DNA from 4 places in the Mesorhizobium sp. LjRoot246 genome. Region 2 is predicted to be linked to each of the others. Evidence: riboswitches for the same ligand, from Rfam matches in the RefSeq annotation. Region 2 holds a riboswitch; each other region holds the start of a gene.
The links. Region 2 has a riboswitch for cobalamin ahead of ACSQ3L_RS16795 (CbtB domain-containing protein). Riboswitches for the same ligand answer to the same signal wherever they lie in the genome.
Positions count from the first base shown of each region.

Region 1: it holds a riboswitch for cobalamin, as region 2 does, so the genes downstream of both, bluB (5,6-dimethylbenzimidazole synthase) here and ACSQ3L_RS16795 (CbtB domain-containing protein) in region 2, are expected to answer to the same signal.
Region 3: it holds a riboswitch for cobalamin, as region 2 does, so the genes downstream of both, ACSQ3L_RS01865 (aromatic ring-hydroxylating oxygenase subunit alpha) here and ACSQ3L_RS16795 (CbtB domain-containing protein) in region 2, are expected to answer to the same signal.
Region 4: it holds a riboswitch for cobalamin, as region 2 does, so the genes downstream of both, ACSQ3L_RS23095 (ABC transporter ATP-binding protein) here and ACSQ3L_RS16795 (CbtB domain-containing protein) in region 2, are expected to answer to the same signal.

Region 1 covers NZ_CAXUSN020000001.1:5,166,627-5,169,853, reverse strand. Annotated here, with positions in the region: gene ACSQ3L_RS25405 (TetR/AcrR family transcriptional regulator) at 1-294, shown strand, start outside; gene ACSQ3L_RS25400 (hypothetical protein) at 391-1,374, shown strand; partial or broken gene bluB (5,6-dimethylbenzimidazole synthase) at 1,479-2,108, opposite strand; cobalamin riboswitch at 2,157-2,336, opposite strand; gene ACSQ3L_RS25390 (histone deacetylase family protein) at 2,458-3,227, shown strand, end outside.
Region 2 covers NZ_CAXUSN020000001.1:3,472,435-3,475,661, reverse strand. Annotated here, with positions in the region: gene cobU (bifunctional adenosylcobinamide kinase/adenosylcobinamide-phosphate guanylyltransferase) at 1-27, opposite strand, end outside; gene ACSQ3L_RS16800 (CbtA family protein) at 20-835, opposite strand; gene ACSQ3L_RS16795 (CbtB domain-containing protein) at 851-1,030, opposite strand; cobalamin riboswitch at 1,067-1,262, opposite strand; gene ACSQ3L_RS16790 (helix-turn-helix transcriptional regulator) at 1,421-2,605, opposite strand; gene ACSQ3L_RS16785 (aKG-HExxH-type peptide beta-hydroxylase) at 2,979-3,227, shown strand, end outside.
Region 3 covers NZ_CAXUSN020000001.1:404,332-407,558, forward strand. Annotated here, with positions in the region: gene ACSQ3L_RS01845 (ABC transporter ATP-binding protein) at 1-528, shown strand, start outside; gene ACSQ3L_RS01850 (DUF680 domain-containing protein) at 602-838, opposite strand; gene ACSQ3L_RS01855 (DUF680 domain-containing protein) at 911-1,117, opposite strand; gene ACSQ3L_RS01860 (DUF680 domain-containing protein) at 1,187-1,387, opposite strand; cobalamin riboswitch at 1,900-2,101, shown strand; gene ACSQ3L_RS01865 (aromatic ring-hydroxylating oxygenase subunit alpha) at 2,216-3,227, shown strand, end outside.
Region 4 covers NZ_CAXUSN020000001.1:4,706,489-4,709,715, reverse strand. Annotated here, with positions in the region: gene ACSQ3L_RS23105 (DSD1 family PLP-dependent enzyme) at 1-552, shown strand, start outside; gene ACSQ3L_RS23100 (AraC family transcriptional regulator) at 557-1,390, opposite strand; cobalamin riboswitch at 1,682-1,888, shown strand; gene ACSQ3L_RS23095 (ABC transporter ATP-binding protein) at 2,056-2,844, shown strand; gene ACSQ3L_RS23090 (ABC transporter substrate-binding protein) at 2,896-3,227, shown strand, end outside.

The DNA.
Region 1 (3,227 bases), 1.7 Mb from region 2:
CGCATCATGTTCCGGGATGGCCCGGCCGTGCTGGGGGATCCAGCGCAATGGCCGAATGCCAGTGCGTGCATCGTTTCGATGACCGACCATCTGACCGCGCTGCAGGAGGAGGGGGTCGTTGTCTCCAGCCTCGACCCCGAGACTGCCTCGCGACTGATCAACGGAGCGAGCAGCCAGGCGGCGCAACGGATCGCCAATTCGAACGACCCCGAAGCGACGTCGAAGAAGGCGGTAGCGGCATTCAAGCAACTGCTCGAGGGTCTGCTTAGAAGGCCGGGTCCGCAACCAAACTGAAGGCCCAGCGGTGGCCCGGCGCCATGGTCGGCAATTGACAATCGCCGGGTTGAGTTCATCCTCTGCCACCATCTCTGAGGCGGAGATTCGGGGCGCATGTGGGATTTCGATATCGGCAGGTCGGTGTCCATCATGATGCGGACCTGGCCGTTCATTGTCTTTCGCATGATCGTCTATTTCGGCATCACGCTGGCCTACATCATGGCGACCGGCACCGGCGCCTCCGTCGGCTATGGCGTCGGCCATATCTCCACCGATCCCGACGGGCCGCTGTCATTTGCGCTGTGGGGCGGCGTGGTCGGCTTCGGCATCGTTTCGATCGCCGTCTACTGGATCCGCGAATACATCCTCTATGTCGTCAAGGCCGGCCACATCGCCGTTATGGTCCATCTGATCGACGGCCGCGACATTCCGGGCGGCCAGGACCAGATCGCCTATGCCAAGGATATCGTCACCCAGCGCTTCGCCGAGGCCAACATCCTTTTCGCCGTCGACCAGCTGGTCAAGGGCGCCATCCGCGCCATCACCGGCCTGCTCGGCGGCATCGCAGCCTTCCTGCCGATACCGGGCCTGAACGGCCTGGTCTCCTTCATCAACACGGTGATCCGCCTGTCGCTGACCTATGTCGACGAGATTATCCTCGGCTACAACATCCGCATCAATTCAGCCTCGCCGTTCGAGACGGCGCGCCAAGGCGTCGTGCTCTATGCCCAGAACGGCAAGGTCATGGTCAAGAACGCCGTCTGGCTGGCGGTCATCATGTGGGGCGTGTCCTTCGTCATCTTCTTGGCTATGCTGGCGCCCGCCGGCGCCATTCTCTTCCTGATGCCTGGCCAACTCGCCGGCTGGGCCTTCGTGCTCGCCATCGTCTTCGCCTGGGCCTTCAAGGCGGCTTTCATCGAGCCCTTCGCCATCGCTTGCCTGATGCAGGTCTATTTCAAGACCATAGAGGGCCAGGTGCCTGATCCCGCCTGGGACACCCGGCTGGCCGAGGCGTCGTCGAAGTTCAGGGAGCTCAAGGACAAGGCACTCGCCTCCTTCGGCGGCTCGCGCTGGGGGACGGCCGACGCGACACCCTGATCCGGCGCGGTATCGACGGCGTTGAGACGCGCCACGGTTGACTTCAGCGGCGCCTCACCTTGCCCGCAAAAAGTCTCGCTCATGATCAGCTCCGGCAGCGGCAGCCGCCGTCCCCAGCCATGCGTTTCAAGATCCGGCTTTGGCGCGAACTCGGAAACCCGGCCGACGCAGAGATAAGCGACCGGCGTCACATGCTCGGGAATCGACAGCAGGCTTTTCAGCGCCTGCGCCTCGATGATGCTGACCCAGCCGACACCGACGCCCTCAGCGCGCGCCGCCAGCCAGAAATTCTGCACCGCGCAGACCGTGCTGTAGAGATCCATCTCCGGATTGTGCAAGCGTCCCAGCGGCGAGCCCTTCGAGCGCTGCCGGTCGCAAGTGATGCAGATGTTGAGCGCGCTTTCGCAGATGCCTTCCAGCTTGAGCTTGCGGTAGAGCGCCTGCCTGTCTTCCTCAATGGCCGGCAGCTCCTGCTCGCGCGCTGCCAGGAACAGGTCGCGCACCTTTTCGCGTCGTCCGGCATCGCGGATGACGATGAAGTTCCACGGCTGCATGAAGCCGACCGACGGCGCGTGATGGGCGGCAAGCAGCAGCCGCGCCAACACCTCATCGTCAAGTCCGATGGGCAGGAAATGGCTGCGCACATCGCGCCGCGTGAACATGGCGCGATAGACCGCATCGCGCGCACTCTGGTCGAATCCTTCGTCAATGGCAGCGGTCAAATGTTCCGGCATCGCTTGTCCCCTTGCGATTGCAATCGATGTCATCCGCCTGACCATGCGGATAACGATGCCTGCCAGGCCGGTCTTCTGGCTCGGGATCAACCCGCGTCCGGTGCCTTCCCGTCATCGACAGTGGCATTTACCGGCGCGGTCCCCCTTACAGCGTTGGGCACGCCACGGAGTTCAACCGTGTTCCCGATTCTCCCGCTTGCGGCGGGCACCAGGCAGTGCGAGGGACCTTACGCCGAAGCGCTGAGGACGCCAATGCCTGCACCGACACGAACGGACGCAGACGCGATTTTCCCCAGTCATTGGCCGCCCGTGCATGGCCTTTGTCGATCCGGGTCACTAGATTAGGACGATGACCACTCGTCTCTACACCCATCCTATCTTCCTCGAGCACCTTACGCCGCCCGGCCATCCCGAGCGGCCGGACCGCTTGCGCGCTATCGAGCGTGTGCTGGACGACGAAGCCTTTGCCGCGCTCGATCGTGTCCAGGCGCCGGAAGGCGACGAGGCCACCATTCTCTACGCGCATCCCGCCGATTTCGTCGCCCGCGTGCGCGCCGCCATTCCCGACGAGGGGATTGCGCGCATCGACGGCGACACGTCAGTCAGCCCGAAAAGCTGGCAAGCGGCGATCGCTGCGATCGGCGCCTCCAACGCCGCCATCGACGACGTCTTTGCAGGCCGCGCCGACAACGTCTTCGTCGCCGCCCGGCCGCCCGGCCACCATGCCGAAAAAACCACGGCCATGGGTTTCTGCCTGTTCAACACGGCAGCGATCGCGGCGCGTTATGCGCAGAAGAAGCATGGCATCGAGCGTGTTGCCGTCGTCGACTGGGATGTGCATCACGGCAACGGCACGCAGGATATTTTCTGGGACGATCCGTCGGTGCTCTATTGCTCGACACACCAGATGCCGCTTTATCCCGGCACCGGGGCAAAGAACGAAACCGGCGCCGGCAACATCGTCAACGCACCATTGGCGCCGCAGACTGGCAGCGAGGTCTTCCGCGACGCTTTCCTGTCGCGTGTGCTGCCGGCGCTCGACAATTTCGCGCCCGACCTGATCATTATTTCGGCGGGGTTCGATGCGCACCACCGCGACCCGCTGGCGGAGATCAACCT
Region 2 (3,227 bases):
GAAGGTCAGCTTGCTGCGATCAGGCAAAGCTGTCGCGCAGGCTGGCCGCGGTGCCGGTGAAGCGGCCACGAACCACGCCCACGACCGCGCCGAGCACCAGCCAGAACACCAGATTGGTCACCGTCACCGCCACCACGAACTGGTGATGCAAGCCTTCCGGAATCGCCGTCTCGTAACTGCCGGGCTGCGGCGCGCCGACAATATGCGGTGCGACGATCAAGGCCACGGCAAGGATCGCCAGCGGCAGCGACTTGCGGAAGGCGATCAGGCCGAGCCCGGCCGCGGTCGCCGTAGCCGTTGCCCACCACCAGATCTGGCGCTGCGTGAGATCGGCCGCCGGCATGGCCGGCAGTTCCGGCGGCAGGCCGAGGCCAGGCGCCAGCGTGAACACGGCAAAACCGGCCAGGCCCCAGAACACGCCCTGGCGCCAATTGCCGATGCCGCCGGCGAATTCGGAGACCGCGACCAGGATCAGCGCGAAGCCGATGCCGGTGACGATATTGGCAAGCACGCTGAAGGCGAAACGCTCGAAACCGTCTGCCGGCGCCCAACCCTCGTCCTTCGCTGGAGCCGTCGCTTCAGCCGGTGCTTGCGTGGCAGCGCTCATGGAGTTTGTTGCCGGCGCGGCCGAGCTCATCGCGTTGCCGCTGGTGGCATCGGCAGGCGCCGCTGGCGCGGCGGCATGGTCATGGCTGTGGCCGCCGCCGGCCTGTTCGTAGACTTCCGCCTTCAGAATCAGCGGCACGGTGGCATAGGCCTGCATGCAGGCGAGAACGACGCCGGCCACGAGCCCTGCGATCGCCGCGATGAACACGACGTTGCGAAACAGGTTCATGATGTCAGACCCTCGTCAGTGGCAGGGAAACGCCATCGAATGGCGGTAGTCGTGAGCCGCATTGTGGACCGCATCGATATGCGAGAAGCCGACAAAGCCCATCACGAAAATGCCGAGCAGCGCGGCGAGCGCGAGCTGCATGAAGCGCGACTGCGAGGAGACGGAGGCGCCGAGGGAGACGGAAGCGGCAGTCATATCTTGTCCTTTCGCCCTCCACCCGAGGGCATCGAAGTCAGTTTCCTGTCGCCGGCAGGTCTCCTGGCTCGCGGATCAGCGCCCTTCCCCACCTTCCCGAAGAAAAATCTTCAGTGGCATATGGAGAGGACTACCGCACACAGTTGCGGGGGCAGCCACGGCATTGGGCGAAACTCGCCCGAACCGCATTCCCTCTTGGCTCCAAAATGGAACCGACGACATCGGCGACTATAGGCAGAATCCTCGCCTCCGGCAAACCAAATTCCGCCGGCAACCATCGCGAATGCGTCGTACCAGCCGAGGCCGCCGCTGTCGCAATTGACAATTTTCCTGGCCGGGTGTCGGCTGACGCATCACAGGACGCATTGTGACCAGTATTGTGGCTCTACTCTACGTCAGCAGCCGGACGAGTTCAGCCTGTCTGCGCACACCAGTCTTCTCGAAGATGCTGGTGAGATGCGCCCTGACTGTTGTGGCTGCAATGCCAAGTCGGGCAGCGGCCGCGTTGCGTCCGTCGCCCTTTAAAATTTCCCAAGCGACTTCAGCCTCTGCCCTTGTCAGCCCAAACCGGCCTCGCAGGTACTCTTTTGTTTCGGCGGGCGTCAAGTCGAAGGTTGCCGTTATGGACGGCCCTATGAATATGGCGGCCACCGCCTCGGGCCGAAGCTGTGCGCGCAAGTCGCTGCCGTTCATTGGCAGGACATGGGCGAAGACCGGTGCACCCTCCGGTCCGGCAAGGCGGATGGCAAGACCAGTCTTGCCGAGCATCGTCTCGTTCCGGGCCGCAAGGCGAATCGCCTTGCCCAGTTCTCGCGCTGCTGAGGGTGCCTTGGCAGTCAGTATCCCGCCCGTGCCTTGCACGGCAGCGCCAACTTGCAGCATGCGCTCTGCGGACCGGTTCGCATGAAGAATTCTGCCATCGCTGTCGGTCAATACGACTCCGCAGCGGAGCGCATCGAATGCTGCTTCGATACGTGCGCGCTCAATAGCACAAGCGTCGAGCACATTGCTAATAGTGACCGCACGGCGGAGATGCGGAAGGAGAAGTATTCCGATTTCGATCTCTCGCTCGGTAACAATGCCGTGCCGCTGATGTCGCGAGACCACGATCTCAGAGAAATGTGATGGCGTGTACATCAGAAAAAGATGCATGACATCAACGATGCCGAGCGGTTTCAGGCAGTGCTGAACGTACGCAGAGTCCTCTAGATAACTGGGGGAGAGTTCGCGCGAAGCGATAAAGGGCGCATCGAGAGAAAGCCCCTTGGCGAACCATTCGTTCAGCCGCGCATGGATTTCGGGAATATGTTTCTGCCTCTCCTCAACCCCGAACTGTCCCCAGCCCAAGCTCTTGTCGATCAGGAGGCGATCACGGCGCAGATCGTTGAGAGAAAGGATGATCGACTCGCCGCACATCGCCGGCATGATCTGCGCCAGCGTTCGTTCCCACTGCGAGGGATCTAGCGCGCAATCATAGATAGACCCGATCAAATCCGAGAGGGTATGCGGCGACAGGTTGTAGCCTTGAGCCTGTCCGCCGGACTGCTTCTGGATCGCACCCCAAGGACTACCCATAACCGCCGCCTCGGCTCTTGAATTCGTGTGTGCGCCTGTGAGTTACACTGTCGCACAAGCGCATCCGCTTATGTAATTAGTGGACGCTTGGTTGCTGCCCTTGCCAATGTCTTGAACCGGAGACTGACGATATAGGACGAACGTCCGATGCGCCACCGGTCGCTGGGCTGTATCGTTAACGCCATCATGCGCTACAGCTCCCGTTTTGCATGATCAGCGGATGGCCCTATCATCTACTTTTGGAGGGAAAAATGCCGGACGACGACGATCGAGAACAACTACATCCTGTTTTGGTTGAGCAACAACGCGTGAGACTGAGCACGTTCTCTTCACGTTTTCTCCCGCCTGTACACATTATGATTCAGATAGAGCCATGCAAGCCAGCAGCCGAAGCACTAAATCGCACGCCACGTTTGAACCCGTGAGCGGCGGACGCACCTGGGTGCCGGATGCTGCTCGCGCCATTGAGGAGCAGTACGCACTGTTCACACTGGTCGAGCAGGCCATTGTAGATATCGTGCGGGCCGCAGCTCCAGAGGCAATCGAGCAAGTCAAAGAGACCTTTGCGCACGGCGCAAAGGTCTCTGGAGCGCTCCTCGGTAGTCCGTCGGCTCTTTTTCAT
Region 3 (3,227 bases), 3.1 Mb from region 2:
GTCGAGGCGATGACGCTGGCCGATCGCATCGTGGTGCTCAAGGACGGCCATATCGAACAGGTCGGCACGCCGATGGACCTCTACAAGAAGCCCGGCAACCTGTTCGTTGCCCAGTTCATCGGCTCGCCAGCCATGAACATCCTGCCCGCGACAATAGACAAGACCGGCAACCCGACCGTCGTCAGCCATGTCGGCGGCCGCAAGGCAACCGTGCCGATCACGACTCCGGCTTCGGCAAAGGGTACCGCGGTGAGCTTCGGCGTGCGGCCGGAAGACCTGATCATCGCCAGCGGCACTGACTACCTGTTCGAAGGCACGGTCGACTATGTAGAGCAGCTCGGCGAGGTGCAGCTTGTCTATGTCGACATCGGTCGCGCCGACCTGCCGCTGGTGACCAAGCTGCCCGGCAATGTCGAGGTCAAGCGCGGCTCGACATTGCGACTGAGCGCCAATGGCGAAGACCTGCATATCTTCGACACGGATGGGCGGTCGTTTGCCCTTCACGAGGCGGAAGCGAAAGCGGCCTGAGGCAGGACCACGGACGTAAAAAAGAGCGGCGGGCTAGGCCCGCCGCTCTTTTTTTGAAGATCAGCTTCGGCTGTTAGCGGCCGAAGAGGTTGCGGTCGCTGCCCTGAGGGGCTGACTTCTCTACGTCGCCCGACGAATTGAGCAGCTTCTCGACGACGCCACCGCTGTTACGGACCGAGCTCGTCTGCGCACTGTCAACCGAAGTGACTGCAGGCTGATTGGCGCCGTTGGAGCCAAAGTTGTCGCTAGCGGCGAGGGCACTGCCGGTGATGGCCAGAACGGCGGCGGCGGTAATAAGGATCTTGTTCATTTTAGTCTCCTGAATTTTTCTAGGTTTTCGCCAGGGCGGCGGGCAGACCCGCCGTCTGCCGGGAATCGGCTGTTAGTTGTTGCCGAAGAGGTTACGGTCGCTGCCGTGGGCAGGCGTCTGAGCAGACGGTGCCGACTTCTGCGTAGAAGCCGTCTGCGAACTGTCGACCGAGGTGACGGCAGGCTGGTTGGCGCCATTGGAGCCAAAGTTGTCGCTGGCGGCGAAAGCGCTACCCGAGATGGCCAGAACGGCGGCGGTAGCAAGAATAATCTTCTTCATGTCAGTCTCCTGAATTTCTGGACTTTGCCAGGGCGACGGGCGAACCCGCCATCAACTGGGAATCGGCTGTTAGCGGTTGCCGAAGAGGTTGCGGTCGCTGCCCTGGACAGGCGTCTGAGCAGCCGGTTCCGACTTCTTGACTGAAGCGGTGTACGAGTTGTCGACAGCAGTGGCTGCCGGGGCGTTCGAACCGTAGTGGTCGCTACCATCAGCGAAGGCGCTGCCGGAAATGGCCAGAACGGCGGCGGCAGTGAGAATGATCTTTTTCATTTTTGGCACTCCAGTATTTTCTTTTTTTCCGTCCGTCTAGCGGCGTGTCTTGGGAACGAAATCGCGTCGTTCGGACAACCCCGATGTGGGAGGGCAACCTCGCCTTTTCCAATCACGAAGTTGTTCCATGTGGTCTATGAATCCACACCTTGAAATTGCGCCAAGGGCATCTTACAGGGATATTTTTCTCTTTTATATCAATTGATTAGATAAAATTACGACGCGGATCACCAACTGTTTCGGAGGCCCAGCGTTCACACTGTCCTGCACGCACCGTCAACAGAAACGAACCGTTCGGTTCGATTTTAGAACGAGCTAATAGTCACTTTTCGAAACCGTTAACCTTTTTTGACCCCGCCAGGAGCCGGATTCGAGAAGCTCGCAACCGGCAAATGGCCGCTCGCGATATGGGGGACTTCAGCCGCAACAGTCAGTCGGAACGTTTCGCATACCGTGTCGCGCCGCATGGATACGATGTCGTTTTCATGCCGATGACGCGTCCGCGATCGTGATTAGATCATGACATCTCAGGTGCCGCTTCGTGACGACGAGGCGGAGAATTGGGAAGCCGGTCAGAATCCGGCGCTGCCCCCGCAACGGTGGTGGAGTTCAAGTCGCAACGGGAGACCACTGGGCAAGTGCCTGGGAAGGTGTCGCGATGGTCCGCAAGGACAACTCCAGAGCCCGGAAACCAGCCCGAGATTTCTAGACTCGACTGATCGCGGTGGGCGGTCAAGAGGTGGATCGTGCATGTCCGGCGCATAGCCGGCTTGCGTCCAATCCTTCCTCCATCACCACCAGTTCAGTCCTTAGAAACGAGGACAGGACATGGATATCCGCAACGACATGCTGAGGCTCTTGAGCAGCCGCAGGCAAGGCTTTTCGCTAGAGCAGCCCTTCTACACCGACCCGGACTACTTCAAGCTCGACATGGAGCTGATCTGGTATCGCGATTGGCTGTTCATTGGCCATGATTGCGAGCTACCGAAGCCGGGCAGCTACATTACCGTGCAGATCGGCGACTATCCGGTCGTGCTTGTCCGCGACCAGCAAGGCAAGATCAACGCCTTCCACAATTCCTGCCGCCATCGCGGCAGCCGCGTCTGCAACACCGACAAGGGTACAGCGGCAAAGCTCGTCTGCCCCTATCACCAGTGGACCTACGAGCTCGACGGCCGCCTGCTGTTTGCCCGCCAGATGGCCGACGGTTTCGACAAGAGTGAGTTCAGCCTGAAGCCGGTCGCCTACGAGAGCGTCGGCGGCTACATCTTCATCTGCCTCGCCAAGGAGCCGGCGGATTTCGCGCCGATGCGGGCGATGATCGAGCCTTATCTTTTGCCGCACCGGCTGCGCGACGCAAAGATCGCCTTCGAGAGCACGATCATCGAGAAGGGCAATTGGAAGCTGGTCTGGGAAAACAACCGCGAGTGCTACCACTGCGCCGCCAATCATCCCGAGCTGTGCAAGACCTTCCCCGAAGCGCCGACCGTGACCGGCGTCAACGGCGCCGACAGCGACCCCGAGATGGTCGCGCATTGGGCCAAATGCGAGGCATCAGGCCTGCCGAGCAAGTTCCGCATCGATCCGGCCGGACAATACCGCGCCACCCGCGCGCCGCTGCTGCGCGATGCCGTCAGCTACACCATGACCGGCAAACTGGCGGTGAAGAAGAACCTCTCCGACGCTGTCTCCGCCGACCGGATCGGCACCTTGATGCACTATCACTACCCGACGACGTGGAACCACATTCTCATCGATCATGCGGTGACGTTCCGGGTGCTGCCGATCAGCGCCACGGAAACGGCGGTGACGACCAAATGGCTGGTGCACAAGGATGCGG
Region 4 (3,227 bases), 1.2 Mb from region 2:
GCACTGGCGAGGGCATCGGAGAAGGCCGCGGCATTCGTCGCCTGTCTCGGCGCCGACCAGCGCCGCATCTTGAACATCGGCGGCAGCAAGACCGCGCTGCTGCATCATGGCGGAACGGCCAATGAAGTGTCGATGGGCTCGGCTTTTGTCCTGCCCAGCGATTTCGATACATCAGGTCTCGACGGCTTCCAGCCGGCGGCGTTCATCGCCACCCCGATCCTGAAAGTGGTCGAGCCGATGCTGCCCGGCCCGCCGGCCGTTACCCGCCTGCTGCAGGCGCTCGGCCGGTTTCCGCGCAAGGGCTGTTATCTCTATGGCGGCAAGTGGATGGCTGAGCCGGTGTTCCCCGAAGGCATGAAGACGAACGGCCTGCTCGGCCTGTCGTCCAACCAGCAATTCATGGGCCTGCCGGCCGATGCGACCGCAAGGCCAGGCGACTATGCCTTCCTGCGCCCGACGCAGAGCGAGGCCGTGCTGCAGCAGTTCGGATCGATCGCGGTGTTTTCCGGCGGCAGGATCATCGATCGCTGGCCGGTGCTGCCGATGGCGTGACCGACTACGCCTTCACCGGTATCCAAATCTCCAGCCCGCCATTGCCGCTGCGCGGGTCGAATTCGGGTCCATAGCGCTCGAATTCCGGTCCATCCGATATCTCGTGGCCCGAACCGGGCAGCCATTTGTTCCAGATCGTGTTGACGGTACGGCGGATGGTCGAGATGTGTTCGCGGTGGGCAAAGACCGCATATTTCTGTGCCGGCACCCGCACCCGGCTGAATTCCTTGGGCAGGTCCGAAAAGTCCGACACCTCGACGCCGGCGATGTAGTCGAAATTGCCGGCATCGTCGCCGTTGACGCAGACGCCATAGGCGACGTCGCCGGTCTCGCCTGGAATGTTGCCGATATAGGGGCCGAAGCGCTGCCACTGCATCGGGATGGCGGCGCTGGTTTCGCAGCTGTAGCGTTCGCCGAGGCCAGCGATCAGAAACGGCCGGCTGGTCTCGAAACGCGGCGGTTCGAGGTTGGCAAGAAAGGACTGGTCCATCAGGATCGGCTCCACGAGGTCGAGCTTGTCGAGTGTGCCTTGCGCACGCACCAGCTCCGGCGTGGTGCCGAACTGATCGCGGAAGGCACGGGTGAAAGCCTCATGCGAGGCGTAGCCGGCGTCGAGCGCGACCGAGAGGATGTCGGGCGCCCCGCCAGCCAATTTGCGCGCCGCTTCGCTCAGCCGGCGCGAGCGCATGTAGCCCATCACCGAGCGGCCGGTGGCTGCCCCGAAAGCCCGCGTCACATGAAAGCGCGACACGCCGCTGCTTTGCGCGACGTCGTCGAGCGAGATCGCTTCCGGCAGATGGCTTTCGACGAACCACAGCGCTTTCTCGGTCGGGTTCATTTTTCTCCTCGCATTGGCCGGATCATGATGCCGTTTCCTGACGCGGCCAGTTTGATCGAAATTGCGCATCCTGCGCAATCCGCGCCGATGCCCGCCGCAGTTGCGCACCGAGATGGCCAGCCGGCCAGGCGCTCCTTGCCGCTGACAGGCCAATTCGGCTGGGGGCTTTCGCTTGACAGCGGCCGGCGTCATCTCTTAGACATGTTATGTTATTACATTAAGAGAGCGCGCAATGTCTGTTTCCCTCAAGTGGCCCACCCAGAAATCCGTTGCGAAGCGATTGGTGGAAATCTACGCTGAGGCAATGATGGTCCCCGAGTCGAAAGGCGAGGGGTGAAAAGGGAACACGGTGAGGCCTGATCAGGTCGAGACCGTGGCTGCCCCCGCAACTGTAAGCGGCGAGCAAAATCCGTGAATGCCACTGGCCGGCAAGGCTGGGAAGGCAGGATGGCGCAACGACCCGCAAGCCAGGAGACCTGCCATCAGCATGAGTTGACCGGACGGGGTGTGCCGGGAGGAGACGCGAATCCCGGTCTTGTCGGCCGGCTCGCCAGCTTCCTTCCGTCGCCAGTTTTGGAAAGTGACGGAAAGTTGGACGGCCCTATCGATCACCGCATCATCGTGTGCACGCTTTGCCGTCCCGGCAATCCGGCAGGCAGCAGCCGATGACGGCGCCGCTTCTCGAAGCACATCACCTCTGTGCCATGGCGAATGGGCGGGATCTGGTCCAGGCGGTCAGCCTGTCGGTGGCCGCTGGCGATCGCCTTGCCATCATTGGTCCCAACGGCGCCGGCAAGACCACGCTGCTGCGCATGCTGTCGGGCATGCTGCGGCCAAGCTCGGGCGAGGTGAAGCTCGGTGGGCGGCGGCTCGACAGGATTTCGGCCGCCGAGCGGGCACTGCATATCGCCGTGGTCGGCCAGACGGACCAGCCCGATCCGCGGCTGGCGGTGATCGACTATGTCGAGCTTGGCCGGGTCCCGCATGCCGGGCTGAGGCGCAGGCGCGAGGAACGCGACATCGTCTTCGACGCGCTGCGCCGGACCGGCCTGCTGCCGCTGCTTGGCCGCACCATCGGCTCGCTGTCGGGCGGCGAGCGACAGCGCGCCCAATTGGCCCGCGCCATCGCCCAGCAGCCAAAGATCCTGTTCCTCGACGAGCCGACCAACCATCTCGACCCGCGCGCCCGCGGCGAGCTGCTCGAACTCGTGGCCGGCTTCGAGATGACGGTGATCGCGGTGCTGCACGACCTGGCGCTGGTGGCGCCCTTCGCCACCAGGGTGGCGGTGATGAACCATGCCCGTCTGCAAGCGCTCGCGGCACCGCGCGAAGCGCTGACGCAACAGCTGATCCGTGAGATTTTCGGCATCGATGTGCTGCGCCTGCGCCATCCGACCGAAGACCGCGAACTGACGGTGTTCGAGGTGCCGAACCGTGCCGCGCCGCCGTCCTGATTGAAGCCGTTCCGCATTCGACCCAATCCCATCCACAAAGGAGCAAAATCCGTGAAACGCCTTGCCTTTTCGCTTGCCTTCTCGCTGCTGGCCTCGACAGCCCTGGCCTTCCCGGTCACGGTCGACAGCTGCGGCAAGCCGCTGACCTTCGACGCGCCGCCGAAGCGTGCCGTGGTCCAGGATCTCAACATGGCCGAAATGGCTTTTGCGCTGAAACTGCAGCCGTCGATCGTCGGCCTGACCGGCATCACCGGATGGTACAAGGTCGGTCCCGAATTCAAGGCCGAGCAGGGCTCGATCCCGGAACTGGCGCCCAAATATCCGACGCTCGAAAACCTGGTCGCGGTCGAGCCCGATTTCTTCTTCGCCGGCTGGTATTACGG